Linked DNA regions of Blastopirellula marina. The main gene of each other region encodes a partner of the protein of the gene in region 2 in a complex. Links are inferred from orthologs where the notes say so. Each region holds a gene or a part of one and is shown on either strand. Other genes may lie near its edges. The genes, in order: dnaG and dnaB.

Evidence for each region.
Region 1: the proteins of dnaB (region 2) and dnaG are in contact, whole or in part, in a crystal structure (PDB 2R6A), measured with the Geobacillus stearothermophilus proteins. The link is inferred for Blastopirellula marina from one-to-one orthologs. Residues at the interface, in WP_033016901.1 of Geobacillus stearothermophilus: Ser13, Glu15, Ala16, Gln18, Glu91, Leu92, Asp94, Ala95, Val96, Pro97, Thr98, Ala99, Ala100, Asn101, Tyr104, Tyr105, Ile108; in WP_049624496.1 of Geobacillus stearothermophilus: Lys456, Leu457, Leu458, Pro459, Ala460, Asn463, Ala464, Leu467, Leu535, Leu536, Ile537, Ala538, Gln544, Glu545, Asp548, Tyr549, His552.

What each region holds. Positions count from the first base shown.
Region 1 is NZ_PUIA01000081.1:116,177-132,039, forward strand. What follows is about bases 5,815-8,809. They hold dnaG (DNA primase), read right to left. Parts: upstream 8,243-8,809; coding sequence 6,386-8,242; downstream 5,815-6,385. Other genes in these bases: C5Y96_RS24265 (sigma-70 family RNA polymerase sigma factor), read right to left, coding at 5,815-6,284; aat (leucyl/phenylalanyl-tRNA--protein transferase), read left to right, coding at 8,729-8,809. Also shown: C5Y96_RS24240 (efflux RND transporter permease subunit), read left to right, coding at 1-1,114; C5Y96_RS24245 (hypothetical protein), read right to left, coding at 1,126-1,884; C5Y96_RS24250 (PmoA family protein), read right to left, coding at 1,966-2,928; transcription elongation factor GreA, read right to left, coding at 3,064-3,552; C5Y96_RS24260 (zinc ribbon domain-containing protein), read right to left, coding at 3,733-4,440; more of C5Y96_RS24265, read right to left, coding at 4,611-5,814; more of aat, read left to right, coding at 8,810-9,427; C5Y96_RS24280 (CinA family nicotinamide mononucleotide deamidase-related protein), read right to left, coding at 9,416-10,597; C5Y96_RS24285 (YkgJ family cysteine cluster protein), read left to right, coding at 10,881-11,663; murB (UDP-N-acetylmuramate dehydrogenase), read left to right, coding at 11,826-12,704; C5Y96_RS24295 (cell division protein FtsQ/DivIB), read left to right, coding at 12,965-13,855; C5Y96_RS24300 (carbon storage regulator), read right to left, coding at 13,864-14,094; C5Y96_RS24305 (hypothetical protein), read right to left, coding at 14,357-15,823. UniProt on the Escherichia coli protein: RNA polymerase that catalyzes the synthesis of short RNA molecules used as primers for DNA polymerase during DNA replication.
Region 2 is NZ_PUIA01000051.1:150,452-166,232, forward strand. The notes cover bases 12,782-15,694. They hold dnaB (replicative DNA helicase), read right to left. Parts: upstream 15,003-15,694; coding sequence 13,560-15,002; downstream 12,782-13,559. Other genes in these bases: C5Y96_RS16855 (arginyltransferase), read right to left, coding at 12,782-13,370; rplI (50S ribosomal protein L9), read right to left, coding at 15,427-15,694. In the rest of the region: C5Y96_RS16800 (YfcE family phosphodiesterase), read right to left, coding at 1-184; C5Y96_RS16805 (lysophospholipid acyltransferase family protein), read left to right, coding at 155-991; C5Y96_RS16810 (ATP-grasp domain-containing protein), read right to left, coding at 958-2,124; C5Y96_RS16815 (TadE/TadG family protein), read left to right, coding at 2,430-4,160; fae (formaldehyde-activating enzyme), read left to right, coding at 4,619-5,116; C5Y96_RS16825 (methylene-tetrahydromethanopterin dehydrogenase N-terminal domain-containing protein), read left to right, coding at 5,262-6,125; C5Y96_RS16830 (hypothetical protein), read left to right, coding at 6,208-6,447; C5Y96_RS16835 (outer membrane protein assembly factor), read right to left, coding at 6,452-8,077; C5Y96_RS16840 (outer membrane protein assembly factor), read right to left, coding at 8,136-9,725; C5Y96_RS16845 (FAD-dependent oxidoreductase), read right to left, coding at 9,950-12,019; C5Y96_RS16850 (DUF2262 domain-containing protein), read left to right, coding at 12,189-12,581; more of C5Y96_RS16855, read right to left, coding at 12,663-12,781; more of rplI, read right to left, coding at 15,695-15,781. UniProt on the Escherichia coli protein: The main replicative DNA helicase, it participates in initiation and elongation during chromosome replication. Travels ahead of the DNA replisome, separating dsDNA into templates for DNA synthesis.

The DNA.
Region 1 (15,863 bases), on a different replicon or contig from region 2:
ACTGGGCCGCGTTGCCGAAGTGACGACCGACGGAATGCGGCAGATCGAAGGTGCCGTCGACGTGAAGACTGATTATCGAAACTTGAATCCGGAAATCGTCGTCGAGCCATTCCCCGAGGTCGTTGGCATGTACGGCATGTCCGAAATGCAAGTCGCCCAGGCAATTCAAACCGCGATCAACGGCGACACGACAATCGAACTCAACCTCGGAGACGAGGACGTGACGCTACGTCTTCAGGCGATGAGCGACTATCGAGCCTCGAAGGAGCAACTCGAACGGATCATGTTGACCAGCCCGACCGGTAAGAAAGCCACGATTGGCCAGTTAGCCAAGTTGGATCGCGCGACAAGCCTGTTTGCCGTCAATCGCTACGACCGAAAACGTGCCGTCACCGCTAAGTGTGACGTCCTTGAGAATCCTGATACTGACAAGATCTTCTCTCAACTGCGCGAAGAGATCCTTCCGTCTCTCGGTTTTCGCCCGGCCAATGAAACCGCCGTCAGCTTTATGGATATGGCATTCATCGGCACTGCCGGAACGCCGTCGGAAGGCCTGCGTGCCGAGTTCACCGGCGAAAGTGAAGAGACCGCCAAGAACATGAACTACTTGAGTGCCTCGATGATCATCGCGGTGATCCTCATCTTCGCGATTTTGGTCTACCAGTTCGGCAGTTTCCGCCAGGCTGGCATCGTTATGCTAACGGTACCACTAAGCTTCGTAGGGGTAGTCGCCGGCATGTACATCAGCGACTTCCCCTTCAGCCTGGCAACGTTCATTGGGCTAGTCAGCTTGACCGGCATTGTGGTGAACGATGCGATTGTGGTGGTCGACTTCATCAACCAAGGGCGCAAACGTGGGCTGAAGGTCCGCGATGCCATTATCGAAGCTGGCATCAACCGACTTCGCCCTGTGATGCTGACCACGGCAACAACGGTCGGTGGTTTGCTGCCTCTGTTTTTGAATCTCAGCGGCGGGGCAGAATTCTGGCAACCACTGACCGGCGCGGTCATCTTCGGCCTGACCTTCGCGACGATCCTGACCCTGCTGGTCATTCCCGTCGCGTACAGTCTGGCCTATTTCAATGCCGATAAGAAAGCGGCTGCCGCAGCGTAACCAAGATACGCTTAATTGCCGGCTTCCTGTGTTTGCGGCTCTGCTGGAATCTCGACCGGTGCTTCGGGAATTTCAATATCTAATTCCTCGTCGTCTGTTCCCAGCAGCGCTTTATCGACTGCCTTCTTCAATTCAGCAGCCAGGTCGATCTCGAAGTTCTGATCGGCGACTTCCTTCTCGTCGGCCAGGGCTTTGGCTGCAGCGGTCAAATCCCGCAGGTCCTCATCGGGAACATCATCGCGAAACTGAAGATTGCCATCCGGCTGCTCGTCGGCAATGCGTCCGTCGAGCAATGCCTTTAATTCGTCTTCGCTGATCTTCTTCTCAAACGCACCATGAGCAACTCGCTGAAGCTGTTTCTTGGCTTCGGCTTTTTCTTCGTCAGTCAAGCCGGAAGGCTCGATGTACTTGGAACGCGCGATCTCGACCGGCACGGCGGTAAACGCAGGAGACTCGAGAATGTGCTCGGCGACGCTACCTAGCTGTTCCATCGAGATATCGCCATCACGATACCCCTGAGCAACGCGGGAGACCTGTTCTTTCATGCCCGACTTTTGATCCTCAGGAAGATCAAATTCGTCAATTACCGCGTTCAACTGCGATTCGGCCAGGTTTGCAGCCATCACACCGATGTTGATGTAAACGTAGTAGCCGACACCACAGGCAACGCCAGCCAGAACCAGGCACACCACCAGGCAGCCAATGATCGCGGTGGTACAACCGCTACCACTTTTCTTAGGTTCTTCGACGGTGAATTGATCGTTGGACATCGGTGCAAACTCCTTTTGTGTGTAGCTTCAACGTGGCGAGCGGCCAGAGCGAATCGTTGAATATCCCCTGATTTCGGTAGATTATCGCCGATTCTCTTGAGCGGGCAATAAGAGCACTTCGCGGAACGCGTTAAAAGCTTGTTCTATTTTTTCCGTACTGGGGATACCTGAATGCACAAAGAGAGCGTATCGCAGCGTGATCGACTCCCCCTGCTTGAGTTGTACAGGCTTCTGATACGACATCGTCGCCCCCATCCAACCATCGTTGCGAACGTGAAAAGCACTGGGATAGATCGGGTTATCTGGATGGTTCATCAGTGTGATCCCTTCATTGGTATCACGCGTTATCGGCCCAGAATAGTCGACCCAGCGAGCAGGCTGCCGAAAAACTTCTTTCTCGTCAACTTGCCCTTCGCTATTGCGAATCGACCCGCCACCATCGTGCACGCCAATTGTCTTGGCCATACGAACACCCAGCGGACCAAACGGCGTATCACCAAAGGTGACCGGCCCGTTTTTGGCCGTCAGCACCAAGTCGATCACCAGTAGCCATTGATCACCTTCCAACGGGACAACAGTCATTGTGCGCATCTCGTCGAGCAGTTGCTTGCCAGCTTCAGTATCTACCCAGACATTGTGCATACGAATGACGGCCCGGTCATCGCTATCAATAAACTCGCCTACTTTGACGTGTTGGATCTTCCCCGGCGAACGGTCAGCCCAGAAGTCAACTCCATTCACATCGTGATGGGTTACCCATACCGAGTTGTGATGACTGTGCCCGTTGGGATCGTGCGGGTGCCCCATGCGTGTAAGACTTCGGCCCGACGGTCCTACGATCGGATACAGAAATGGGCGTTCCAAGTCAGGTGCATAGTGATAGCGAGTCAGTTCTTTGCCATCGCGAGTGATCGAAACCTGATCGTGCGGCAGCGGCAGAACCTGCATCCGCGGAACAGGCTTGGCACTGGGGAGCTTTTCGTCCGCAAGTCCGACGCTGGCCGTAAGCAGCAGCAATGACAGAACAATCAGGCAGCGAGGCATTTCGAGAACTCCGAATGGGGTAGGATGCTGGGCGGTAGGTTCCTACAGCCTAGCTGCCTGATCGAAGTAGCTCAAATAAAAACGGCCTCTCTAACCAGAGAGGCCGTCAAAATCGTCTCTGCGTTGAATGTGCGATTACTCTTCGTCGAAGTTGTATTCGATCTTCAGCACTTCCAGTTCGTACGTACCCTTGGGTGCTGCGATTTCAACCACGTCGCCAACCTTCTTGCCGATCAATTGCTGGGCCATCGGGCTATCGACGAGGATTTTGTTGTTCATGAAGTCTTCTTCGCCGGCACCCACCAGCGAGTAAACTTCTTCTTCGTCCATGTCGACGTCGCGCACGGTGACCGTAGCAAAGAAGCCGACCTTGGATGTATCGACCGAGGAAGGATCGACGATGAACGCCTTACCCAGCTTCGACTTCAACAGGTTGATCTTGGCTTGGATCATCCCCTGCGTTTCGCGTGAGCCGTGGTACTCGGCGTTTTCCTTAAGGTCCCCTTCAGCACGAGCGTTCGCAACCTTTTCGGTGATGGCAGGCATTTCCACCTCTTCCAAATGGTGCAATTCGGCTCGCAGCTTTTCGTAACCCTTCCGGGACATGGGCATTCGATCGGCCATGCTCGACATGTCAGGAACTCCCTCAATGGAAAAAAAAACGCGACCTGGGTCAGGCCGCATGACGTTCTGAATTGGTTTGTAGCTTTTATTGTTATTGAAAGATGAGGGGTTTGTAAAGCCAGCTTCTTTAGCGAGCTAGCGGTTTCACCAAATCGGCGATACAACCCCGCCAAGGTCGGCTTACTCAGGAAAGTAAAGGAAAGCCCCGCACGACGAACAAAACACCGGTTTACCGAGCTTCAGGTCACTAATCGTCTGAATACGCAGCTGGACATTACACTGGGTGCAGTAATTGTTGACGACCGATGCCAAGGCCTCTTCACCCCGGACTTTGACCACGCGTTTGTAGTCTTCTCGCACATCTGGCGGGATGTCCTTTTCCACCCCTTCCAGCAAGACCAAAACGCGGGCGATCTCTGTTTCCAGGCCGCCTCGCTCCTTCTCGACTTCGGCTTCGATCTTGGCCTGGTCTGCCTCGGCCGTTTCGACCCCTTTGATCGCTTCGGCCAGCTTGGCTTCTAACTGATCGACCTTTTCCAGTGCTTCCAGAATCTCGTCAGACATCACGCTATTGGCCATTTGGGCGGCCGCGATCTGCTCTTTGAAGATCTGGAACTCATCGTTCGTCTTGGCCGCGTTCAGCTTGCCTTCGATGACCTCAATTTTGCTTTCACTTTCCCGCAATTGCAGTTGCTTGCGGTCTGCCGTCATTTTCGTGCTTTGAATCGACTCTTTGACTTCGACCACGTTCTGCTGGGCAGCAGCTACGCGATTTCGAGCAGCATTCACGCGAATCGGACATCGCGCCAGTCGACTCCTAAGATCGCTCAATTGGCGATGAATTCGGTGAAGTTCCTGCAGAACTTCGCTATAGGGTCGCTCGGACATAGGTGAACCACTCGGGAATAATACGTTTTCAATAATCCAAATAATGTAGCAGTAGCGTTGGTTTTAGCACACGCCACACCATCATTTTACCCCACTGGGCAAACAAAAAAGCCCGGGCCTGATGACAGGCTCCGGGCTTTCCAGGTTCACACTCTCCACAATGTTTTCAACTACGCGGCATCAGCCGTGTGTAGGAAACCGGCCAATTGCTGGCTACGAACTGGGTGTTGCAGCTTGCGAACCGCCTTGGCTTCGATCTGGCGGACACGTTCGCGGGTGACCTTAAAAATTCGCCCAACTTCTTCCAGGGTATAGGTGTACCCGTCTTGAAGGCCGTAACGCAGCTTGATGATTTCGCGTTCGCGGTAGGTCAACGTTTTCAGCAAACCGCCGATTCGGTCTCGCAAGATTTCGTTGGAAGCCTTACGAATCGGTGTTTCTTCGTGACCATCTTCGATGAACTCGCCGAACGAGCTGTCTTCGCTTTCGCCGATCGGACGATCCAGGCTTACCGGATGGCGGCCGATGTCCATCACGCGACGAACTTCCTCCACCGGGATTTCACTACAACGCGAAATCTCTTCCATGGTTGGTTCGCGGCGAAGTTCCTGCAGCAGACGCTTCTGTACGTTGCGAAGCTTCGACAAGACGTCGATCATATGCACAGGAATACGAATTGTGCGGGCCTGGTCAGCAATCGCACGCGTAATGGCCTGACGAATCCACCAGGTCGCGTAGGTCGAGAACTTGAAGCCGCGGCGATATTCGTACTTGTCGACCGCACGCATCAGGCCGGTGTTGCCTTCCTGAATCAAGTCCAGGAAGCTCAAGCCACGGTTGCGATACTTCTTGGCGATCGAAACCACCAATCGCAGGTTGCCGCTGGATAATTCCCGCTTGACTCCTTCGTACTGATCGAACTGCTTGCGGAACTTATTGCAGCGAGCTCGCAGGCTGCGTGGGCTTTCCAGCGTCAACAGCATCAGGTCGCGAAGCTCTTTACGGAGGTTGGCACGTTCGTCCTTGGCAGCTGGCATGTCGCGGATGAGGTCCAAGCGTGCTCGAATTTCTTCCATGCGATCGGCGAAATCTTCCAGCTGGCTCATCACGGGAATCACGCGGCGCGTTCGTAGCGAAAGCTCTTCCACCAACTGCAAACACTTCTGACGACGGCGAATGAATCGCTTACGAGCAGCCACGCGTTCCTCGCGTGGAGTGCTCTTACGCAGCAGGCGCTGGAAGTCGCGACGATTTTCTTCCAGCATCACTCGCAACGTTTTCAGGTTGTGCGGCATGCGCCCCTGAATTTGTTCCTTGGTCAGGTTTTCGGTGAGCGAAACCTTGATGGTGCGATCGAACGGCAGTTCACCGCGGTGCACCTTTTCCAAAATTTCAACCGTATGACGCAAAGCGAAATCGCAGCCCAGAACCAAACGGCGGAACTGCTTGCGGGTGATTTCGATCTTCTTGGCCAGGGCGATTTCTTCCGTGCGGGAAAGCAGCGGAATCGAAGCCATTTGAGACAGGTACATCCGAATCGGATCGTCGCTGCTCTTGGTGATTTCTTCGGTGGCGAACGTTTCGCTGCCGCCATCTTCGTCCAATGCTTCTGCGAATTCGCGAGCGGACGGGGCCTTGGTGGCCGGGGCGTCGTCAAAATCGTCTTCCGGAGGATCGGTCACCAATTCGATGCCGCGGTTTTCAAGTTCGGTCAGCAGCGAGTCGAGCTTTTCGCTACCGCTGGCTTCGTCCGGCAGATAGTTGTTGACTTCGTCGTACGTCAACCAACCTTGCGACTTGCCTTTTTCCAGAAGTACGGTCAATTCTTGATCAGCAAATTCCATAGTGAAGACCTCCTTGCCTTCCCATAAAATTCTCTTCGGTCATTTTCGCCTGCGATCGGAATGCGGGTCATACCAACCGGGGCGACGTCAAGCGGTATCCTCTACCCATCCGTGGGAAAGGAAATACCCTGGCGATTTCTTTTTTGCTCGACGATCTGTTTCAGGAGGTCGAGCTCCTCCTCAGGGGAAACCTGTTTCTGCTGCATTGAGGCGACCTGTTGTCCTTCGAAGCGATCTTCATGTCGCGATCGGTAGGCAGCCACAATGCGTTTGAGTTCTTCGTCGGGGTCGCCAAATCCTCGCGACGCAGCCGACTCATCGAGTTCGATCAACAAGAATCGAAGCGATTCATTCTCAATCGAATCCAAAATCCCGGGGAACCCACAATCCTCGTGGGCATCACTACGGGACTTAATGACTTGGTAAATGGGCTTAGCCCCTTCGCTGATCAGTTCGTCTGGACCAATCTCTTCGAGACACCATTCGACGGTCTCAGGCAAAGCCAGCATCAGTTCGAGCAAGGTGCGATCCCAGTTATCGAGATCGCTGATCCGATAGGTTTTCTGCTTAACGACCGGTGTTTCGTCGAACGATACCGGCCGCTGTTTGCTACTGGCTGCCTTACGCAGGGACGACAACCGTGTTCGAAGTTCTGATTCGGCAACCTGAAACTGACGAGCAATCCGGGCCAGAAACTGGTGTTCGCGAAGCCGCACTTCCGACGAAGTTTCCGCAGCCAGGTTCGGGGCCTTGGCCAGCGTATTGAGCACGTCTTCCAGAGCATCGTTCGCCCCGTGCAGGTCGTTGGCCAGGTCGATCCCATCCGTCGCAATTCGGATCTTATGCTCCAAAGCATCCGGCGACTTCGCCAGGTGGGCACGAAATGCTTCGGCTCCTTGCTGCTGCACGAAATCGCACGGATCCAGCTTTTCCGGCAACGTGCAAACTCGCAGGTCAACCTGTTGAGCAATGAACAATTCCAGCACTTCGCTCGTTCGTTTCTGCCCGGCATCGTCGCCGTCGAGCACCAGGTAAACGGTGTCGGCATAACGACGCAGCAGTTGAATATGTCGCGGGCCAAGGGCCGTACCCAGCACGGCTACCGCGTTCTTTACGCCCGCTTCGTGCAAAGCAATCACGTCGGTGTACCCTTCGACGACAATCACCTTCTTGCTGTTGGTGATTTGATCGCGAGCCAGGTCTAACGCATAGACGTTGTCGCTCTTGGAGAAAAGCCGTGTCTCAGGCGAATTGACATACTTGGCCGATTTATCATCGGCATAGGCTGGCAAAATACGGCCACCGAACGCAATCGGCCGGCTTTGAACGTCGCGGATTGGGAAGATCACGCGTCCTTTGAAGCGATCGTACATCCGGCCCCCTTGCGACTGGCCGATCAAACCGACCTTCTCCAAGACTGCCTGCGTGTATTCGCTTTGGTTTGACTTATTGCAAAGCCACTGCCAATCGTTCGGCGAGAATCCCAGGTGAAAGCGTTGAATCGCCTCCTTGGTCAGCCCGCGATCGTGCAGATATCGGCGAGCCTCGTCGGCGATTGGGTCGCTGAGCAGCAGTTGGTGGAACATGCGTTCCGCCCAAGCCAATGCGTTGTATTGATACTTTTTGTCGTCCGGGCTGCCAGCAGGGGCAACGGGGCCTTGCGTGGGCAGAGTGATATTGGCTCGTTCGGCCAGAAGCTCAAGTGCTTCACGAAACTCGATAGACTCACGACGCATGACAAAGCTGAAAACGTCGCCACCGATACCGCAAACCCAGCATCGCCACGACTGGCGTTGTGGATTGACCTGAAAGCTAGGGCGGCTGTCGTCGTGCCAGGGGCACAAAGCGACGTAGCCACGTCCTTGCCGTCTCAGGTTCAGGTACCCACCCAAGACATCTACGATGTCCGAGGCGGCACGCACCTGTTCTTTTACGTCGTTGTCTGGGGGAAAAGCCAACCTTTGGACTTCCTTCCAGGGTTTTGCGGGAACCCTATGCCCGAGAAATGTCGTCGCGACTTTCGTCTCGTCTCGTGTTCCCTCACCGCACAAAGGAGAGGGTTTGGGTGAGGGGCTATCTTGCTCCTCACAGCCCGAGATCGACATTCTGGGCCGTGCCTTCCGTAGCACGTGGAAGCAATTTAGTCCATTTCCCAATTTTAGGTCAAGTTCGCATTGACCCCTGCCGACAACCACTTGGTTTCACGCTAGCAGATATCTTTTACAATATCGATTTCTGGACTTTTTGCGTAGTAGCGGCGTTCTATTGAAATGTGACAATCTGCGATCTTTTCGCCGGTAAACAGCGGAGAAACTGGCTATTATCAAAAATGAAGTTTGACGTTTTCGGTGAGGACATCTTTCGTCCTCCAAAAGAAAAAGAAACACTACTCATCGATAGCAACGCGTAAAAATTTTTTCGGTAACCGAATCTAGAGCTGCAACTTGGTCTCCCGTTTTTTTCCTCCTGCTGAGCAAGCCGACGAAAACGACCTGGTGATGGTGGGTGGTCGTCTTTCTTCTGAGTGGCTACTCGACGCCTATCGTCACGGCATCTTCCCCTGGCCGATGTGGGGGGACTGGATGCCAATGACCTGGTTTTCACTCGATCCACGCGCGATCATTCCATTGGACGGCCTGTATGTGAGCAAGCGCCTGAAGCGGACCATTCGTAGCGGCAAGTTTCAGGTTACCTGCGACACCGCTTTTCGCAGGGTCATGCAAGGCTGCTCGAAACCTCGGCACAAGAAAGATGGCACTTGGATCACGCCAGCCATGCTGAAGGCCTACTGCAAACTGCACGAGGAAGGTCATGCCCACAGTGTCGAGGTGTGGCATGAAGGGGAGCTCGCTGGCGGTATCTACGGTGTGGCCATTGGCGGGCTATTTGCCGGAGAGTCGATGTTTCACACAGTTCGCGATGCTTCGAAGGTGGCCTTGGCAGCACTCGTCTCTCACTTGAATCAGCGGGGATACAAGCTACTGGACATTCAGCAGTGGACCGAGCATACCGGCAGCATGGGTGCCATCGAAATCGATCGCGGCGACTACCTGGCGCTGCTCGAGAATGTCGTCGATTTGCCGGTGAACTTTGGCGACCAGCTATGCGAAATCAAGTTCTTCGGGACGTCCTTAGGTGATTAGCTTCTTTCTCAGAAGATTTAATCCCTGTTTGGCCATGCGCGGCCCCCAAATCTCTGGGTGCCCAGCCAGGCCGCTGCTGACAGATTGAACACCATCTTCGGAGGCCAAGGCAACGTAATATTCGTCGGCCGAGTCCGCTTTCGACAGCGTTCCCAGCGCCAGCCCGTAAGTGGCATTGCCCACGCTGCGTGCCTGAGCTGCGGCTTTCTCGACACGTTCTTTCGTTACCAGTTCGGAGGGCATCTCGACGGTTCCCCCGAGAAACGCCCGGCGATCGATGTCGACAGCCCCAAGCCAAAACGCCAGCAGGCCGGATGTTGAAGACTCGACCGTCGCTAACGTTTCTCCTCGCTGGAGCAGATCGCGAACGACAATGTCCTGTAGCTCTTGCTCTCCTTCGCCAAAGACCAGGTCACCCACAGCCGCATGGATTTGCTGCACTGTATCGGCTATCGCATCTTCGCACTGTTGGGCTGTTTGACCGGTGGCCGTAATCCGCAGCGAAATGGTCGCTTGATGCACGGTGATACCGACTCGGGGTTCCCTGCCCCGCTTGATCAGGTCAGGTAGCAAAGCCTCCATGTGGCTTTCCCCTACACCGAAGCACTTGACGACATGATGCCGGATGATCTTCTTGGCAGTTCCTTTGCCGGCCAAAGATGGAACGACAGTGGCTTCCCACATTTCTTTCATTTCGGCAGGAACGCCGGGCAAAGCAATGAATCGCGAATGATGCAGGCCCACCGAATAATCGAGATCGATCCCAGGCGCGGTTCCGTTAGGATTGGGAATGATACGGCTGCCGGCAGGGAACATGGCCTGAATCTGATTCTTGGGAGGCATCTCGCGGCCTCGCATGCTGAACCGCCGCTGAATATGTTCCAAGCTCTCTGCATCGAGTTCCAACTTGGTACTGGTCGCATTGGCCAGTGCCTGGCGGGTCAGGTCATCATCGGTCGGGCCAAGTCCTCCCGTCGAGATCACCAGCTTCGCTCGGGCCAACGCATTCTTGATGACCTGAATGTTGGCCTCCAAGTCGTCCCCTACCGTCGTGTGGAACAAAACTTCAATTCCCAGCGTTTCTAACTGCTGGCTAAGCCACTGCGTATTGGTATCTAATCGCTGTCCGCTGGTCAGTTCGTCTCCGATAGCCACAATCTCTGCGATCATTCCGCGTCTCTACCTTCCTAGGTGCACCCACAATGAGGAGATTTCTCTACCCCTTACGATACCGAAACCTAGCCGCTTCGACACGACCCCGAAACTTTACCGAGGCCACACTTAAGCCCCATTCCCTACGACTCGTTGCACACAACCGCGAATCCCATCAACGGCTTAACCCATACCAAATACTCCGGGGGCGAGTCTGCCGATCTCACCTAGGGGGGATGACACCCACACCTCCCCACGCCCACTCTGCCTGTCACCGACACTGGCAACCTTCGGATCAGGAATGCCTTCGAACTCTCCATCAACTTCGATCACCGCCATCTTTCGCGAAGCCTCCCAGGACGCACGCGACCTGGTCAGCAGGCTTGTTGCGCGAAAGAGCGAGAGCCTCGACTGGGTCGACGATTTGCGTCAACTTCAGTTTAGCTATCTCGATAAAAGCTCTCAGAAAAGGGACCGAGAATGTCGGGCCGGGTGTTCTGGGTGCTGTCTATCGGCTCAAGTCGATGTGACGGGAATCGAAGCGATCGCCGTTCGTGACTATTTGCGCATGTGTGTTGATCCTTCGACGCTAGCCAAAATCCAATCACGCCTGGAACGCGTCACCCAGCGTCGCATTGACCAGATGCGAGGGATGGCCCGCCAGCTGCCTCTGGCTTGTTCGATGCTGGGGGAGGATGGACGCTGCATGGTTTATCCCGTTCGCCCGGTAATCTGCTCGGGCGTCTTTTCTACCAGCCGCGATGCCTGCCTGGATGCCGAGCAAACCGCTAAAGCGGGGGATTTTTCGAGTACCATCCCTTTAGATAACGATGCGATTCAAGCCACTGGTGGGATCTCGGGAACTTTGCAGCGAATTCTCGTGGAACACAAGCTCGACGGAAACCTGTACGAGTTCAACTCAGCTGTTCTCGCGGTCCTGGCAGAAAAAAACGCGCTGAATCGCTTCCTGGCCGGCGAAGATCTGTTTCGTGACGCCATCTGCACCGATGCGCATTCCCCACCCAGAAAACTGGCTGTTCGTAAACCCAATTTTCTTAAAAAGCAAGCCGTCAGGCGAGCATGATCGATTGCGTTTAACCTCTTATCCCAGGTTGCCAAAGTGAAATCGTTGCTGGTACCGTAGGGGAGTTGTTGCAACGTTGCCAGCGTGCAAGGAGCGATGATCCACTGCTGCTGGGCGACAACAGAGCATTTTCGGGGCTACCTACTTGGGAACGATCGATCTATGGAATTCACCGCTGGCTTTGAGCATTTCGTTCGCACGGATGAGGCGTTAGCTCCCTACACCTGGTTGAAACTGGGTGGCAGCGCCGAGTATTTCGCAGAACCTACCACCATCGAAGAGCTAGCCGCCGCTGTCAAACGTTGTCGCGAGAATGAACTTCCCGCTCGCGTACTGGGTGGCGGCGCGAACCTGCTGGTCCACGACGAGGGGGTCCCGGGACTGGTGATTCTTCTCAGCCATCCGACCTTCAGCGGGATTAGTATCGACGGAAACCGCATGACCGTCGGCGGTGGTGCAAAGTTATCCCACGCCGTCAGCACCGCGGTTGGCAACGGCCTGGCAGGCCTGGAAGCATTGGCCGGTATCCCTGGAACCATCGGCGGGGCACTCCATGGCAACGCAGGCGCAAACGGTGTCGACGTCGGCCAACGCGTGGTCGAAGCCACCGTGATGACGCGATCTGGCGAAGTGCAAACACGCACTGCCCAAGACCTGCAGTTCACCTACCGTCAAAGCAGCCTCGACGAATTGGCAATCCTGAGTGCCGTTTTCGAGCTGGAACCAGCGGACTCGCCAGAGCTAACACGACGGATGCAAAAGTTCTGGATCGTGCAGAAGGCGGCCCAACCGGGTGGTTCAGAAAACTTTGGCTACCTCTTCTTCGATCCACCAGGCATTTCGGCAAGCTCTCTGATTGAGCAATCTGGTCTCAAAGGAACGAAAGTGGGTGGTGCCGAGATTTGCGCTGAACACGCCAACTTCGTTATCGCCGGTGACGGAGCTACTGCGAACGACGTCATTCGCTTGGCCGAGCTGGTGCAAAGCCGAGTTAAAGAGGTGACCGGTATGGATTTAAAGTGCCAGCTGACCGTTTGGTAGCAGGCAACTGCAAGCAGCCTCGAGTGCCCTCAGAGGGGCTACTTTGGGGGTGTTTCTTCCATAGAGCAAGATTCACCAATCGCTGGTCAAGTTGCCTGACTTGACCAGCCGATCTGATTTACAAGGGCAAGTCTTTAATTCCATAAAAGCGCGTGGAGACGCGTTTATAGGAATCGAATGATTCATTATGCTCTTCGCAGATGTAGCGGCGGATCTCGCCGACAGCCAAGGATTGGCCAACTTTCACAAGGATGCTTCCATTGGGTCGCAGCACTCAAACCCCGTCGGGTTTGCTGGGCTTGGGTTCACCAGCCGGGCGACAGCTATTGCTGTGCGTCGTCATCGTTGTAGCATTCTTGCTGATGATGGTCGCCGGATGGAATCGCTACGCCGATCAGTTTGCTGCTCGCGAAGAATTTCTGCTCTCGCCGCGCGAGATCATGATCACCGCCCCACCTGCTTGGATTCAGTCGGACGTCTTGATCGATGCCGTTCAAAAGGCCGATCTTCCCGATCAACTCGATTTGCGTGACCGAGAACTGACCAATAAAGTCGCTTCAGCGATCTCGGCCCACCCTTGGGTTCGCAGCGTCAATAAAGTAGTGAAACAATACCCGGCAAAGGTCCTTGTGGAAGTAGAATACCGCCGACCTGTGGCCATGGTTGAAGTTGAGTTTGTTGACGAAGGGGCCGTTCGTCGCGGTTTGATTCCAATCGACGTCGAAGGAACCGTCCTACCGCCTGGCGATTTCTCACGTATTCAGGCTAACGATCGCTATCCGCGCATTCAGATCGACCTCAAGCGACCAATGGTCGAAGCCGGCATGAAGTGGGACAACCCACGTGTTGCCGAAGCGGCCCTGATTGCCGCCGAATTGCTTCCACATTGGAGCGATCTAAAGCTGAATCGAATCATCCTCAAGGGAGATTCTGGGCAGCACTACGAACTAGAGCTCACCGATCAAACGCGAATCATCTGGGGAAGCCCGCCCGGCAAAGAATTGCCGCAAGAGACGATCGCCCAGCATAAAGTTCAGGTGATGCTGCAGAAAGCGGCGGAGTCGGCTCTTTCAAGCCATGCAGCTCAGCCATCGCTCGACCTGCGAACTGCCGGCCGAGCGGTAACCGGGCTTAATCCAGTACATCGATAACGAAGTGGCTAAACACTTTTCTCTGTTTCTGACGAATTGAACATTTCGGAGTCAGATGCTGGGATCGCTGGTGGAGTTGGCCATTGATGATCCAGTGTGATTTCTGAGCGGCGGATTGAAACACACTCAGGTGCCTCAATTCCAATTCGTACAGATTTGCCCGTGACTCTTAGCACGGTCACGGTAATTCCATTGCCGATTTCGATTTTCTCACCGACTCGGCGGCTTAGAACTAACATAGCGTCCTTGCCTCATACTGAGTGTTGCTGCGGGCTACGCGTCTACCTGAGGTGCCATGGCCTCGTTTCGCCGGTTCCGTGCAGCGAAGCAGTCGCGTAGCGGAGGATAAAAGAAGAGGAGATGAAGCGAGTTAGCTTCACCCCTCTGAGTATAGAAATCTCGCCGCGTTTCGCACCCAAGAAAATTAGGGAAAACCGAAATTAACAGGCAAAAAGGCAAAGTTTTTCAGGCCAGCCTATTGACATCAACAACGATAAATAATTACTCACCGGGTATCTGATTGAGCGTGTAGTATAGCACGTCGTGCCACAGCGAATCGCCACTCTTCTCGCGAATGCCGGGGAAGTGTATCTCGTGAATGTGCCCTTCTTTAAGCTCGTCGAGCGTGATCTTTACCGACATGTTATCTGCGGCAACTTCCACGTTCTTAATGGCCGGTTTGGCGTGCTCTACTTCAGGACTACCGTAGCTCGACTGATAAATATAGGTATACGTGTCGATGTAAATCGCATCGGTCTTCTTCGCCGACTCGGGATCGATCGGTTTGGTAAACGTAACGGTGAAGCCATCGGGATTAGCTTTCACGTCGAGAAGATCGAACGGTGTTGTGCCGGTCCAGTTGATTCGTTCCAGCGAGAAGGGCTTGTTCCCACGCGAGCCCCAGCCCCGGTTCGTTCCGCCGACAAACAGATTGCCATCAGAAGTCATCCACAGTGGCAATGTGCCTGAGCCAATGCCTTGCAGGAAAGGAATACAGGCTCCCTGGTAACGTCCATTCACTTTTTCCAAGACCACACGCATGACGGTGCTGTGCGACTGATCTCCTACGAGCATTTGCCCGGCGAAGGGACCGAACTTACCTTCCGAGCGATCGTAGTCGATCCCGCTGGCCGATTTGCCCATCTTGTCGTAAGGGAACAGAACGGCGGCCGGCATGTACTCAGGGATCTTCTTGGCTTCGATATGGAAGCGGCTGTTGCTCTCGGGGTCTTGCGGACGCGGCCCCATGTTGGGTGCCAACTTGTACCAATCATTACCGCCCGGGTGCCCCACGAAGTGGCCTGGTACCAGGTGCTTCAAACCACTGGTACCATTCCAAGGGCCTTGATTATCAGTATAGAAGATATCACCGGCAGCGTTCTTACCTATGCCGCCAGGACTGCGAACGCCACTAACCGTAGGCGTTGTCGTTCCATCTTCATTGACTCGCAAGCACCATCCGCGGAAAGGGACCTGGCTAGAGAACGATCCGGTCAGGCACAGCGTGACCCAGATGTTTCCTTCCTCGTCGAACCGCGAACCAAAAGCGTATTCGTGGTAATCGCCTGAAACACCCCAGCCATCAGAAACCACTTCAAATTCATCCGCTTCCCCGTCACCGTCTGTATCGCGGATACGCGAGACGTCGCAACGCTGCGTGACGTACAACCAGCCGTTGCGGTAAGCGAGCCCCAGCACTTCGTGCAAGCCGTGCGCGTAACGCTTAAAGGTCGTATCGGTTTCCGGAGAACTGGCCTTGGGGTTCGAAACCATATAGATTTCACCCCGACGTGTGGAAACGGCCAGCTTGCCGTCCGGCATCATTTCCATCGCGCCAACTTCCAAGACCACATCATCAGGAATCGGCAGGGGCGTAATCTTGTAGTACTTCTCTTGCTCGTTGTCCTGGGCACTCGCCATAACCGTGGAGCAGAGGATGATCAAAAAGGTGAAACTATATCGAAACATCGGCCAGTGCCTTAAATGTGTACGAACAAGCGATTGAGAA
Region 2 (15,781 bases):
GGCTATCATCCGTGTTGCCATAGACGTAGTGTGTCGGCCACTTCGAGAAAATCTCGACAACGCCCGTACTCCCGATATCACCACAATGTAAAACGTGCTCTACTGAGAACGTTTCCAACATGTACGCGGCCGACTGGGCAAAACGGCTGTGCCCATGCGTGTCGCTTACAATTCCAATTTGCACTTTGTACCCCCTAATCCCGATCAAGAATTGAACGTTTTGTTGGTACTCGGCCTGGCAGCATCCACCTTTCTGGTGGGGATTACTGTCCTTTGGCTTTTTGCTCGCCGTACAGAATACACCATAGTCCAATTTCTATTAGATCGCACGGCTTTTATCTTATTGCGATTTCTTTGGCGAACTAAGGCCCCCAACGAACTTCCGCTCTCGCAAGATCAAGGTGCGGTGATCATTGCTAATCATCGCAGCAGCGTCGACCCATTCTTTATCCATTTGGCCGCCAAACGCCGTGTCCGCTGGTTTGTTGCCCGCGAATTCTTTGGCAACTGGTTCTTTGGCTGGTTCCTTCACGAAACAGGTGCCATCCCGACACGACGCGGGGGAATCGATAATGTGTCAGTCCGCGAGGCGGTGAAGCTTCTCCACGAGGGAAAATGGGTGGGCGTGCTACCAGAAGGTCGAATCAATACCTCAGACCAGTTCATGATGCCCGTTCGCCCTGGTGCCGCTCTGTTAGCTCGCAAAGCCAACGTCCCCATTCTGCCGGTGTACATCGAGGGGGCTCCCTATCACAAAACGGTTACCAGCCCCTTCTTCATGAGTGCCCATGTTTCCATTACCGTGGGCAAACTTATCTACCCGAGCGAGTTTCAATCGGACCAAGCCATGATCGTTGCCGCGGTGAAAGCGATTGCCCAACTTGCCGGTCACTCCGATTACGAGCCAACCCTTGCTGGTAAGAACTGGAAGCCGACCCCTGAAGAGTTAGCTCAGAATCAACCGCCGCCTGAAGATGAACCCTCGGCATAGATGATTGCGTCTAGTTGCGTTTCACTTGCCACAAGGGCTTCTTCCACCAGCGATTCTCCATTGCCATCGGCATACAGCGTGCAGACGGGATGACCCTGCTCAATGATGGTCCCTGGATTTGGGATGTCACCAATTCGAGGCGCAAGCAGCGAATAGGGATTACGAAATGCAAACGCATCATCCATGCGTTCCACCATCTCTTCGGTGACTCGCAGGCTCCGTTTCGCATAGATGATGCGCATGCCGCTCACCCCCACAGCATACTGCGGCAGAAGATCAACCTCCTGGTTTAAGCAAGCCTGAAGGTGATGCTTCATCAACCCATCGTCGCGCATTCGTTCGTGCAGAGGCATTGTCGCCGTCCAGCGAGGGTTTACTTCTAAAAGAACTGGCTCGTCAGCCTCAAGATAGTCGAACCCCCAAAGCCCCTTCATCCCAAATTCATGGTAAATCGCATGAGCGATAGGCTCGATAGCCTCAAAATTCGGCGGATACGTTGAGATTGCCCCAGCAAAGACAAACGGCCCCGGTGCACCATAGTCAGTTCCTACCAAGAGTCGACTTGTCCCCACGATCCAACTTTCATCTCGCATTGATAAAACTACCGCCGACATCGGCACGCCCAGCATCCTTCGCTGAACATAGAATCGGTGGGGCAGTGCAGGCAGCACACTTACCATTTCCATGTTTAAACCACCTGCCGATTTGAAGGGTTTGAGCAGCCACTGGTCGCTCAGTTGCGGATGAATCGGATCGAATGCCGGATCGTAAACGCGATGCGTTTCGGGAAACGCAAAGCCATTTGCCTTCGCCAGGTCCGCCAGCAAAAACGGATCGCGAACCAGTCGAAGCGTTGTCGCTGAATTTCCCAGCAAACGCTTTTCGCCAGCCATCCGCTGGATCAGCCGCGGATAGTTCTCCATTCCTCCGGTGTAGCACCAGGCATCCATGTCAGTTTCGCGCAGCCACCGCGGGGCCGACCAGGGATAGCTTTTCAGTGCCCTGGCTTCACCGATTTGCTGCAGATCATAGTCCGCAAACAGATCCGCGGCCGCAACCGAAACCCCGCTACGGACGAGAGATGCGGCCATTGCCCGGCAACTGGCACCAATCAATCCGATACGACTTACCATGTTCTCTCCAACTACGTGTCCACATTCCGCGCAATCTGGAAGGTTTTTCCCATCCTCGAGATCAGACGTAACCTACGTTTGTAATTAGCAAGGACACTCGTCATCTCTCTCCTTCAGAGAGGTTTGCCGCAGAAGGCTGATCGCCATGTGTTGCCAAAAAGCATCATCGATCAGATGGAAGCGAACTCCCTAAATCTCGTTTCAGATCCTTTTAAATAGTTGGGTTGCCCCGAGCACGCCAGCACGAAATTCCCCTCGGCTCGCCGCAACCAAACAAACTTCTTCCAATTCCCAGGAGAGAGTTTATGTTTCGCCGATCGACTTCCCCCGACGAGGAAATGTCTTACGTAGGTTCCCAGCGAAAACGCGGCATTATCGTCGTGCTGTCCGCGGTACTCATGATTGTCATGATGGCGATGCTCGCTTTCAGCATCGACGTTGGCTACATGTACACCATGCAGTCGCAATTGCAACGTAGCGTCGATGCGGCCACGCTGGCAGGTGCCGGTTCGTTGATCAATGGCGAGGACGCAGCCACCGATGCCGTTCACGAATACCTCGTTCGCAACCCAGTTGGAACGCAGTGGAAAGAATACGATAACCAGCCCATTGATAAAAGTGTTGCCCACTTCATGGACAACTATTCTCAAGGGTTGACGGTCAACTTTGGCGACTGGGACAGTTCAACGCAAGACGTCGTTCCTTCGGATCGCCCGGCATCGACCGTCAAAGTCAGTATGCGGTACGACAACATGCCGTTCTTCTTCGGCCATTTGCTGGGTCGAGATACCTTCAGTGTCCAGGCGAACAGCGCTGCCGCCTATCAGCCTCGCGATATCATGGTTGTTCTGGATCTATCCGGGTCGATGAACGACGACAGTGAATTTAACGCGTTCAACACGTTAGGCGTCGATCACGTCACCGCCAATCAACTTCAAATGTACGAAGAACTCGGTTCCCCTATCTACGGGAACCTGGAGTTTGAACCGAAGTGGGCAGTCGCCAAAGGTCCGGCACCTCAGATCGACTCCCAAGCCCAGGTCACCGTCGAATACCAGTACGACACCGTCGTCGTCAACTCGACCAAGTCGTACGATCGGATTCGCGTTCGTCGACAGAATGGCGATATTATTACGTACTACCCCAGCGGTACCACCGGAACTTACACGCCGGGTGGCCAGGTTCGCGAAGTCTGGGCATATAGCGGCAAGAACGCCGACAACTCCAACCAGGTTCACTACTTCGACTTTACTCGCCGCGATACGTTTATCACCGCCCTCGGACTCGACACCGTCAACTATCCGTACAGCGGAAACTGGGACAGTTACGTCAACTACTGTACCTCCAGTAGTGGCCAGAACAAAAACGCCGGTTTCCGTTACAAGTTTGGCTACCAGAACTTCATCGTCTACTTGCTGGAACAACGATCGCTTCACAGTCAGTCCACCGATATGTGGAAGGCCAGTGCCCAGCCAATCACTGCTTTGAAATCTTCGGTGGCCATGTTCGTCAGCTTTATCCAACAGGCCAACGCCGACGACCAGATGGGGCTTTCGATGTACAACGGGCCGGGAGGCGAGGGTATTCTCGAGTCGACTCTCTCGGATGACTTCGGCTTTATCACGGCCCAGGCCAATCAACGTCAGGCCGGGTACTACCACAACTACACCAATATCTCTGGTGGTATGAAGGTGGCCCGCGAAGAACTGGACGTTCGAGCTCGGCCCGGTGCCTACAAGATGATCGTCTTAATGACCGACGGTGTGGCCAACTGGTACAACGGCGGGGTGAATAGCTCAGCCGCTCGTGATGCCGTGATCAACGAGGCTCACCTGGCTGCCGAAAAAGGTTACGTGATCGTCACCATCAGTATGGGAGCCGGTGCCGACACCCACCTCATGCAACAAGTGGCCGACATCACCCAAGGCTCACATTTCAACATTCCCGGTGGCAAGACTGGCGACGAGTATGCGGAAGAACTGACCGAAGTCTTCCAGAAAATCGCCGGATATCGCCCACTGCGATTGGTCCAGTAAGACCATCGCAGGGAACCGACTCTTCCCGCCAGAGGCCGTCGTGCACCGCTGCCCGCGCGACGGCCTCTTCTCCTTTCGAAGCCTGCGACTTCGTAGTTTGAGGTTTCCAGTATTCTGATTTCCGCCGGGAAGAGCTTCGCTCCTAAGGAAAGATCCCACACATCTTTCATCCCTACACAAAACGGAATACTGAAAACTTCACACTCCCTCAAATCTCTACCGGCTATATGCCCTACCATCAGCCCCCACCACTACTTGCAATTCGGGCATAGTCTGCTATCGTCTTGGCTGTCGGGTGGGTCAAAGTCTTTTTGCCCCTCGGCTTTTCGGGGCTTTCGATGCGTCTTGAGCCTCGTTAAATTAAACGAGTCCCACAGGCCTGCGTTCCGACATCTACTCATGAAAGTCGACGCGGGCATCACCCCGTATCCTCTTAGTTCACGCACGGAGAATCCCGGATGTCGATGTATATCGGAGAAGCCCTCGCTGGCGATGGCAACGAAGTCGCGCATATCGATCTGATGATCGGTTCCAAGGACGGCCCTGTTGGCCACGCTTTTGCTTCGGCCCTGGTCAATCAAACCGCCGGTCACTCCAACCTGCTGGCTGTTTTGACCCCCAACCTGGCCGTTAAGCCTGCAACCGTGACCATCACCAAAGTCACCATCAAGAACTCGAAGCAAGCCGTCCAGATGTTCGGCCCAGCCCAGGCTGCCGTCGCTAAGGCCGTTGCCGACGCTGTCGAACAAGGCGTCATTCCGAAGGATCAATGCGAAGATCTCGTGATCGTGTGTGGTGTCTTCATCCACTGGGAAGCCCAGGACGATAAGAAGATCTACGACTACAACTACGAAGCGACTCTGCAGTCGATCAAGAATGCCATGGCTGGCAAGCCAACCGCCGACGAAGTCATCGCCGGTAAGGAACAAGCGGCTCACCCATTCCGCGGTTTCTAACGAAGTGTTCCGCTTCGGCACCAAATTCTAAGTCCCGCGAGGCTTCATTGAACGCCACGCGGGACTTTTTTGTGTCGATGCTGATCGAGATTCCTACCATCGAGTCCGCTAATCGATCGCGGCCCCCTTCATTGAGCAACTCCCAATGAAAAACATCCTGCTCCAACTCGACACCGATATCCAGCCCAGCACGTTCGATTCGGTCGTCGCCGTCGATTCAGGTGCCGAGGTCATGTTTCGTCATGGTGGCGTTACTCCCGATCAGGTTGCAGGGCTGGTCCATGGTCTCATTTTCACAAGAGCACCCAGCAAGCTGAATCACTCGGCGATCTATGTCGGCGGATCGAATGTCGATAAGGCGGAAGCGCTGCTCGCTGCGGTGACCAAGAGCTTCTTTGGTCCCATGCGTGTGTCGGTGATGATGGACGGCAATGGAGCCAACACCACGGCCGCCGCCGCGGTGATCTGTGGCGCGCGGCATCTCGAATTGAAAGGAACCCAGGCGCTTGTCTTGGGCGGTACCGGCCCCGTGGGACAACGCGCCGCTCGACTCTTGATTCGGGCAGGGGCCAACGTTCGCCTCGCTTCCCGCTCGCTGGAAAAGGCCCAAGCAGCTGCCGAGCAAATTGCCGCGGACGTCCAGTCAGGTTCCCCTGAACCGGTCGCCACCACGGATAATGCCTCCACCGCCGCGGCCCTTGAGGGCGTTCAACTCCTGATCTCCGCCGGTGCGGCCGGGGTAACCCTGGTTCCCCAAACCATTCGCGAGAACGCGAAGGATCTGAAAGTCGCCATCGACTTGAACGCCGTTCCGCCGCTAGGTATCGAGGGGATCGGCTTCCAGGACAAAGCGACCGAGAATCTCGGTCAGATCTGCTACGGAGCCATTGGCGTTGGTGGCACCAAAATGGCCATCCACAAGGCGGCCATCGAGCGACTCTTCAGTCGCAACGATCTGGTTTTGAATGCCGAAGAGATCTTCGCATTGGGAATGGAACTTGAAGGTTAAATTTCACTGCGTGCTATCACCTGCGATCGGTCGACAATAGAAGAGTCGACTCGATAGATCTTAGATGTAGGGGAGAGAACGCATGCGAAAGTGGATGCTGGCATTAGCCGTGCTTGCGGGCACAGCCGTAGGATCATCCGCCCAGGCCGCTGGTCCAGCTCAATACTGGATCGTCGCTCCAGAATCGACGGCATCTCCCATTCTGACGCCTCGCCAGAAAACCCGCTATTCCTACGGCTGGTTCGGCGTGAGCCAGCCCTATCGAACCTCAGGCTATCATCGCGGGTATCAGAATACGTACATCGATTGGACGTTCCGCTAAGCAACTAGCGAGCCGCACCCACGAAGAAGCTGAAGACCTGCGTCTGGTCGGTATCGGCGTGGTTGATTGGGAAGGCAAAGTCCAACGCGATCGGAGCCTGACCAAGTGCTGGCACCGAGATGCGAAGACCAAAACCTGGGGCCACGTCGAAGTCGTCCCACACGATCTTGGTCGATTCTTCGACCGCACCAACGTCAGTGAAGAGCACACCTTTGACCATGTCGTCGGCCGTGATCGGGAAGGTATATTCTACCGACCCCAACAGGCGGAACGGACCACCGACAAATACGTCGCCCGACTTCGGACCAACACGTCGGAAGTCGAAACCACGCAGCGTCGAGAAACCACCAGCGTAGAAGTTCTCGAAAATTGGCGTATCGGCACCGGAGAAACCAGCCCGCGTCGAAAAGCCCAACGTATGCCGCCCGGAACCGTCTGGGCGTTCGCCCAGCAGGAAGTACTGTCGGAAGTCGACTTCTGCCCGCGAGTAGTTGTACTCGCCGAACGCTTGTTCCAAGTTGATCTCGAACAAGTGACCTTCGGTCGGAGCGAAAGCCAAGTCGCGGGTATCGTGCGTGATACTCCAACTTCCGGTGTAAAGATCGTTGCTACCAAGTACCGCGTCGAGTTCCGGTACGCCAGGTACGCGAGGATCGCTGATCTCGACGTCTTCCATACGCAAGCTGACGGCCGTCGAAAGGTCAGGCGTCAGACGGTAACCCAAACCAACTCGGCCACCCACACGCTGTTCGTCCCAGTCGCGATAGATGCGGTTGAAGAAGTAACCACTCAAGTTCAAGCTGACGCGGGTATCAAACAGATACGGCTCGCTGAAGCTCACCATGTAACGCTGAACCTGGGTACCTGGCATGGCTTCGATACGGAACCCCTGCCCTGCCCCTCGCCATGCTCGGCCATTCCAAACATCGTCGAAACGGGTTGGGTAGCGTCGCCAGTCGAAGTTTCGTTCGTCGATCACGATCGAACCGGTCACACCGGCATCGGAGTTGATACCCACACCAAACTGGAATCGCCCGGTTTGGGCTTCTTCAGCACGAATGGTCAGGTCAGCTGTACGACCTGGATCGTAGTAAGGGTTCGGAGTAATAATCGCATCCGGCCCAAGGGGTGGATCATAGATACGAGCACCACCCAGTGGCCGACCATTGTTCGGTGGATAGCCATAAGGATTCAACGGTCCGGTAACCGGGGCCGGAATCGGAGGGCTGCTGTAGGGATAACCTGAGGGATCCTGACTATACATGCCGGTCTCAGGATTCGATGGTGAAGGATAACCCTGCTGGTACTGAACCGGTTGAACCGGTGTTGAGTACTGCTGATACGGATCGTAATTGCCTACCGGAGCACCGGAGGCAGGCATGCCATTTCGGTATTGGTTTGGATTGCCGGGGGAAGACTCGTATGCTGTGCGATCATACGAATCCCAGTTCTGTGCGCTTCCTGGATAACCCTGTGTATCGCGTCCCTGCACATTCCAGTTGGGAGCCGCTTGTTGCCCGTAGCTTCCGCTATTCCAATCTTGAGCCGAAGCTGAGTTCCAACCGGCAAATGTACCAGCAACGAGACTCAGAGCGAGGGTTATCTTCAGCAGTTGTCCGCTTCTGTCCACCTAGGGGTCCTCATTCAGCGTTGGCGCTCGGGGGGGAAATCGAGCTGAACCAGGCTTCTTAGTTGCTGGGCACGGATGAATAAACGGAAGTAGGATAGGGCTGCGGCGGCGAAGGCGCGGCAGCTTCCCGATAAATAGGCTGCGAATAGCGGCTCATTTGCGGCACGGCCTGTTGTGGAGGCAGTTGCTGCGGTGGGGCCGATTGATAGCCGACAGGTTGCCCAGCATACTGCTGTGGCGGATAGGCCTGCGGCTGATAGTTTGGATTTGGGCTTTGACCACGATACGTCTGGCTACCGCCTCGCTCGGCGACCTGAGTTTCGACATCACTCAGCTCGGGCGGAGCAACGGTAATCGAAGGGGTCACACCGCGGTGCGGTTCATTGACAAATAGTTGCGAAGCCTTGATGCGGCGTTCGTCGTCGCGAATCTTCGTGATGTCGATAATGTCGCCTGGCTGTAGCGACATGCGATTCAAGATCACAGCATGCTTCGTGTGAGGAAAGTCGCCGGTAATCTCGACGTTGATGTTTCCAACGCGATACTGATCCCCTTCGCGGATGTCATACACCAGGTCTAACGTGCCTGGGGTTTCCAGGAAGCGAGGTTCCGCTTTCACGTCGGCGTGAATGTAACCCTGCGAACCGTACAGATCGGAAATCGCACGCACGTCGGCGGTCATCTTCTTTTGATCGAAATATTCGCCGCGTTCCATCTTGATCTGCGAGAAGAGCTGTTCGGAATCAAACCGGGTCTGCCCCACGAACGAAATGTTTCGCACTTCGTAACGTGGACCTTCGTCGATGACGAACGTGACATAGGCCCACTTGCCGCTGTCGCTGTACTTGATGATGCGATTAATCTGAGCTTTGAAGAACCCAAGGCTTCGATAGTAGGCCGTCAGGCCATCGACGTCCTGCTCGACCTGGGTCTTATCCAGTTCGCCGTTGAGCACGTAGAACCAGCCTGGCTTGCTTTTGATTTGTGTCTTGAGGCGAGCATCGGTCGCAATCGAATTGCCCACGAAGGTCGTGCTGCCAATTCGAGCCAGCGGCCCTTCATGGATCATGAACGCCACACCCTTGTCTTCGGGATTCAAGCCTTCGACGACCTGCACGGTCGCTTTGCCATGCCCACGGGTATGGTAATAGTCTTCCAGCTTCAGGCGAGCTTCTTCGATGACATACTTGTTGAGCGTGCCTTCCAACTTCATTTCTGATTTCTTCAGCAGCGTCTTATCACGCACCGATTCATTGCCGAGAAACTTGATGTAGGCAATTCGCGGACGTTCCTCGAATTGAAACGTGACGTAGATACCTTCAGCCGACTTATCGGTCAGAATCTGCACGTCGCGAAACAGCCCCGAAGCGGCCAAGCGACGGACGTCCGATTGAATCTGCTCCGGATCGAATTCACGACCAACGCGTGACTTGATCATCGAACGAATCCGCGTCTCGTCTGTCTGGGCGTTTCCCTGCAGACGAATCCCGGTGATCAAAGGTCGAGTCGGATTGTTGGGCGTAATCGGCGATGGAGCGGTGAGTTGCGGCACAATGTCTTGCGCTGCGACCTGATGTCCGGCTAAGCCGAGATAACTGAGCGTAGTCAAGACAACGACACTCGTTAGCCCGTGGCGTATCCACTGCATGAGGTAAATCCCTTTATCAACACTTCTGGCTGGCTTCCGTGCCTACCATCGCGTCCCTTTCGCGCAAAGCTTTGGGTCGCAATGTGGAGAAATACTGAAACGCCAGACTCCTGGCAAGACGAATATCGCCTAGGAGTTACGATGAGCTGAGATACGCATCGGAAAAGTTTATGGTTCAGGCAAAATGTAATGCTAGCGGTGCCTGCGGATATCCCATTTTCCGACTAATTCACGGGTATCAATTGAATGGCATCCAGAATGACAAACCCATCGGTTTCCTGGTTGGATATCACGATCTTCGAGGTTTTGCCAGCCTCCAGAGTCACCATGCCAATCGTCCGAAAGGCTTCTCCGCTTGGCAGAGCAGCCGTTTGATCGACTACTAGTTCGAAGGTGCTTGCCCCATTCGCGATAACCACCGGAACCTTCTTGGCCCGCGTAGGATGCGCCGAGTACGCCATGCGGATCTCGTACTTACCACTCTTGGGCACAGCGAACTCAAACGTTGCTGTCATCGTACCATCCCCCTGCGCCCCATCGTGCAGATAGCTGCCGTCGATGTTGGGTTTGAAATTCGACGATGTGGCCCAAGATCCCTCGAGCTTGGCCGCTGTGTCATCCAGCACGATGCCAGGCAAGCTCTTGGAGGCGATGCTTCCAGTAACCGACTGCTTGGGTAGTTCGGCCAACTCGGGCAGTTCCAGGACCTGCCCTTGTGCCAGCAAGCGTTCTCGAAGTTTCGGATAGGAAAGCGATTGCACGCCCTTCCCCTCTTTCGCGGCCAAAGCAGCAGCAATGCCAGCACTCTGCCCGATGATCATCCAAGTTGGCTCGACACGAATCGAAGAAATCCCCACGTGCGTGCACGACATCGCCACCGGCACCAGCAAGTTGTCACACTCGCCTGGCTTCGGCACGATCGCTCGATACGGAATGTGATAGGCATAGCCATGCGGTCTGCCGGGGATGCGAACCGGGAAGATTGTTCCCTCGTCGGCGACTGTTGAGTCAGCAAACGCTACGCGCTGGCAATCGTGGGAATCGATTGGAAAAGACGATACGGCGATCGGGTCATCCTTTTCTGGCGACTCTAAAATGTCTTTCTGGCTGACAACAAACATCCCCTGCATGCGGCGTCCTTCACGAACATACAACTGTGGAGGAAAGTGCCCTGTCTCGGCGAACTCGTCTTTACATAGGCCCAACCGTGCATACTTGGCCCGCACATCGTCTGGCACGGCGGGGTCGGTAGTCAGGAAGTGATAGAACTCAAGCGTGTACTGTTTATGTTCTTCAAAGATCTTGTCACGCCCGGCCTGATCGGTTTCGCTCCAACCGTTACAAGCCCCGACGAGACCTAGCGAGAACTGTCCACCAATCGAATTGTTCCCATCAAACTTGTTCCCTGGCAGTGGATAAAGATCAATCCCATAGCTGCGGCCACCGGAAGCAATGTAACGGCGGATCGCTTCAAACCGAGCCGGATCGTAGTTGGCTGGCTGCGGCATTGGCACGCGGTTGTCCGCCTCGGCAGTCAAGCACAGCCGAAAGCTATAAACCATCACCAGGCCGTCCCCGGCCGCTTCCTCCCCAGGCTTATCCGTTGTCACCAACGGAAGCAACTTACCATCGGCGTCGAAGCCGTCGATCTTCATCTTACCCTTGGGAAAACGTTTTCCGGCGAGCGATTCGCCGAACTCTGCTTTCCCTTCGCGGCCGATCGTCCAGCTGACATTCGCCGCGGCCATCAGATCACCTTCGTAGGTTGCATCAACGAATGTCTTGGCCTCGAAGGCCCCTTGGTTGGTGAACAATTGCTTGATGGTTGCTCCGTCCATTTTCACCGACGCGAGCACATGCCCTGACAAGACTTCCACGCCTGCCTGCTGGAGCATCGCCATTGTGACTCTCGTAGCCACGTGTGGTTCGTAGGTCCACTTGGCGTTATCCTTCACGCTCACGTCGTAAGGCAACTGGACACCACGAGCCTTGTAGTCCGCTTCGATCCGACGGTGCCATTCATCGAACAGCCCCATCACGGTTGAGCGTACGGTTTGGTTCGAGTCGCTGAAGCTCAGCCCGCCCGTGTTCACGCCACCGACATGCGAGGTTGGCTCCAGCAAAATGACCGAAACTCCTTCCCGCGCGGCTGCAATGGCGGCACAAAACCCGCCGGGGGTCGATCCGTAGACGATGACGTCGGCCGACTTGGTTTCAGCTTGGAGTGAACTTCCGAAGACGCAAACAATCAGGATGCTCAGAGAAACGCTAAGGACCAGAGGCAAGTTGTTCATGGCGTTGACAGGGATTAAAGGCAGGAGCTGGGAAGCTTCGTTATTGTAGTTCAATTCAAACCGCCATTCCAAATAGGTCGCATGATTCAAACTGCTGGAAATGACATATTCGCAAAGCTAAAATTTCCACGACTGGCCAATTGAAAGCGTCGATACACTCAAGGACAAAATGATGCATCATGACCTTTTAGGAGAGATCACAACCGCCGGAGATCAAGATCAGCATGATGCTGTTTTTACGTACGAAAATCGAGAAATCGAGATTACCATTATCCCGGACGGGGAGTCACTCGACGAAGTCGTCGAGTTCGCGGCCAAGGTCGTCTCCCAACTTGCAGAACTCGACCAAACGTCAAAGACCATCATCGTTCGCGATATGCGAGCGACTTATAACGGTGGCTGGAATGAATATGACGAAGCCCAAGAGGACGGAACCTTCATCACGGTAAGTAATCCGGAACTAAGCGAGACGGAGTTTGAGGCCAAGTTCACCCTCAATGGCATCAACATAACAGGCCTCGAATCGATCGATCTTTTCTACGATGACTCAAACCTCTTTTGAGGACACGCCATCTTCGTCCAATCGCTGGATGGTCTCGACTTCAGCAACGCGAGCGCGGAAATGTTTGGCTAAGTGGACGGCCTACTCAAACCGCTGCCAAACGCCATCAATCCGGCGTTCATGCGGCAGATAGCTCGCCTTGTACTGCATGTGGGCATTCCCGGCGACATAGAAGCCGAGGTACAGATACTTGAGCCCCCATGCGCGGCACGCTTCGATCTGTTTGAGTACCGAGAAGTTGCCAATGCCCAGGTCAGGCAGTTCAGAGTCGAAATAGCAGTAAACGGCCGACATCGCCTCTTGGCCGACATCAGCGATCGCGATGCCTACCAGCTTATCGCCAAGGAAGTAGCGAAACTCGCGGCTGTCGCAGCACGTGATACCGATGAACTCTTTCAGACTTCGCAAGTCGACCTCACTGCCCGGCTCGCCAAGCCCCCGGCCTACTTTGTGCTTGTTGTAAAGCTCGACTCGCTGTCGATCGATGATGGGCTCGCCGATCTCGACGCGTAGTTCAACCTCAGCTTTCTTCAGTACCCGGCGATGACGGCGACGTGGCTCGAAATCTTCGACCGGAATGCGGATCGGCTCGCATGCATTACAGCCGGGGCACTGCGTATGGTAAATAAAGATCCCCGATCTTCTGACACCTTCAGAGAGTGCTTGATCGAACGCTTCCGGCGACGCCCGAAAGTCGGTCAGATAGAACGGGAGCACCGCCAGCCGGTTCGGCAGGTAGGGGCACGTCTCTTCGACGTCGATAAATTTTGCCCCGTAGCGATGACTCATCCGAGCTCCCTACACCATTTCAAAATCGAATCGCGGCCGCTGACACATGATTCCGACCGCCATTCAAATTATACGTCTAAAAAACAGGGGAAAGCCGCAAAATCGCGCCGCGAAGCGGATCAAGTGTGAGAAGCAGATGGCTACCCAAGCCTCGAACATCCAGCGACTTCCGCCAAAGAAAAAGGAAGGCTAAAAGCCTCCCTCTCCACCTTGGTTGAACGCCGAGAAGTCGTCTGGCTCGCGGTCGAACGCGTTCTCGAAACGTGTGAAGTCCTTCAGCCACGTCAGTTTGACTTCCCCCACCGGGCCTGCACGCTGCTTACCGATGATAATTTCAGCCTGACCGGCATGCTGCTCGCGTTCCTCACCGTGATGATAATATTCTTCGCGGTGCACAAACATCACCACGTCGGCATCCTGCTCGATAGCCCCGGATTCACGCAAGTGACTCAACTTCGGCTTATTGTCCTTCGAGGCTTCGGCCTGACGATTGAGCTGAGCCAGGCAAAGAATCGGCACGTTCATTTCACGCGCCAAACCCTTCAGACGCCGGGCAATTTTGGCCACCTGTTCCTGTCGCGGATCTTCAGCGTTATCGGGTTCGATCAGCTGCAAATAGTCGATCACGATCAGCCCGAGACGTTTTTCATTACGAATGATACGTCGAGCGGAGGCCGCGATTTCCGCCACTGTTCGGCTGGGGGAGTCGTCGACAAACAGAGGTGCTTCCCCGACAAGCGACGACTTCTCGATCAGGCGAGCCCGGTCTTCGTTACTGAGCGTGCCGTTACGCAATCGATGGCCATTCACGCGGGCCACGCTGCATAGCAAACGATCGCAAAGCTCGACCGAACCCATTTCCAAGCTGACAAACAGCACGGGGACTTTGTCGTGCACGGCGACGTTCTCGGCAATGTTCATGGCGAACGCCGTTTTCCCCATAGCCGGGCGAGCCGCGAGAATCAGCAGCTGGCTACCATGGAAACCGCTCGTCATTTCGTCGAGATCGTTGAAGCCGGTCAGTACGCCATCTTCATTCGCTTCACCGCGCAGACGAGCGTCGATACGCTCCATCGCCTCGGTAACGATCTCGCGCATGCTGGCCATGCTACGGCTATCGCGGCCATCGAGAATGCTGAAGATCTTCTGTTCTGCCCGACCGATCAGTTCTTCCGGCTTGCCTGCTTCCTGGTAAGCGTCCTGCAGGATATCCGTCGCGGCGATGATCAAATTGCGACTGGTCGCTTTCTTACGCACGATCTCGGCGTAGCTGACCGCATGGGCCGCGTGCGGCACGCTACGAGCGACGGTGGCCAGATAGGCGGCACCACCACAGAACTCCCAGTCCCCAGCGTCTCGAAGATGCTCGCTGAGCAGCGTGATATCGATCTTACGACCACTGTTGTGCAGATCGACCATGTGCTCGAAGAGCTTCTTGTTTGCTTCGTCGTAGAAGTCCTCGGGGCGCAGAATCATGATCACGTCGTCGATCACGTCTGGCAGCAGAATAATACTGCCCAGCACGCACTGCTCCGACTCGATACTGCATGGCGGCTGGTTATCAAGAAGGTTGGCGCCTACCTCTTCTCGATCGTCGAAACGCCGCTTTTTGGATTTACTGCCGGTGGCCAAGGATGTGCTCCATCCGTAGGTTGAGGTTACGTCTGCCTGACTTCGATTTCCATGTTACCACGGAGCCAACTCAGGACAACGCTCTCCGCAGATTTAGGGATCTGAATTGTAGGCATCACAAAATAGACGTGATGCCACAAAAAAACTCCTCGGGGAGGCCGAGGAGTTTTTTGTGTGTCCGCTGGGGAAGCTAACAAGGCCGGCGTTCTCGTCAAAGAGCCGACCGAGCTTCGTCACCGTTGGAAATAAAGGGAGTGCGACTTACTAAGACCAGCAAGCTCCGAGTCCAAGGGAATAGGACTCAAGGAGCCTACCGTAGCGTGCTATGCGTGCCACAATTCAGAGCGATGCCGTGCCTGAATTGCGGGACTTGAGCACAGTTAAACTCAGTGCGAAATCCGCACGTTGACTGTCACAGACGAAACTAGTCGCCGGTGACGGTCGGAACCACCCAAACCTTCAATTCCGATTCGATTTCGGCATGAAGGTGAATCTTGACGGTATACAAACCGAGTTCCTTCAGCGGACCCTGCAGGCGAACCTGGTCTGGGGTCACGGTGAAGTTCTGTTCCTTCAAAGCAGCCACGATTTCAACCTGACCGACGCTACCATACAGGTGACCTTCGTCGTTAGCGTTGGCTTCGATGGTAACGCTCTGACGGTTCAACAGATCAGCGATTGCACGCAGACCAGCCAAACGCGACTTTTCGATCTCGGCCAGCTTGGCCTTGTGCTTTTCAACCATCCGCTTGTGGTGGGCGGTTGCGACGGTAGCCAAC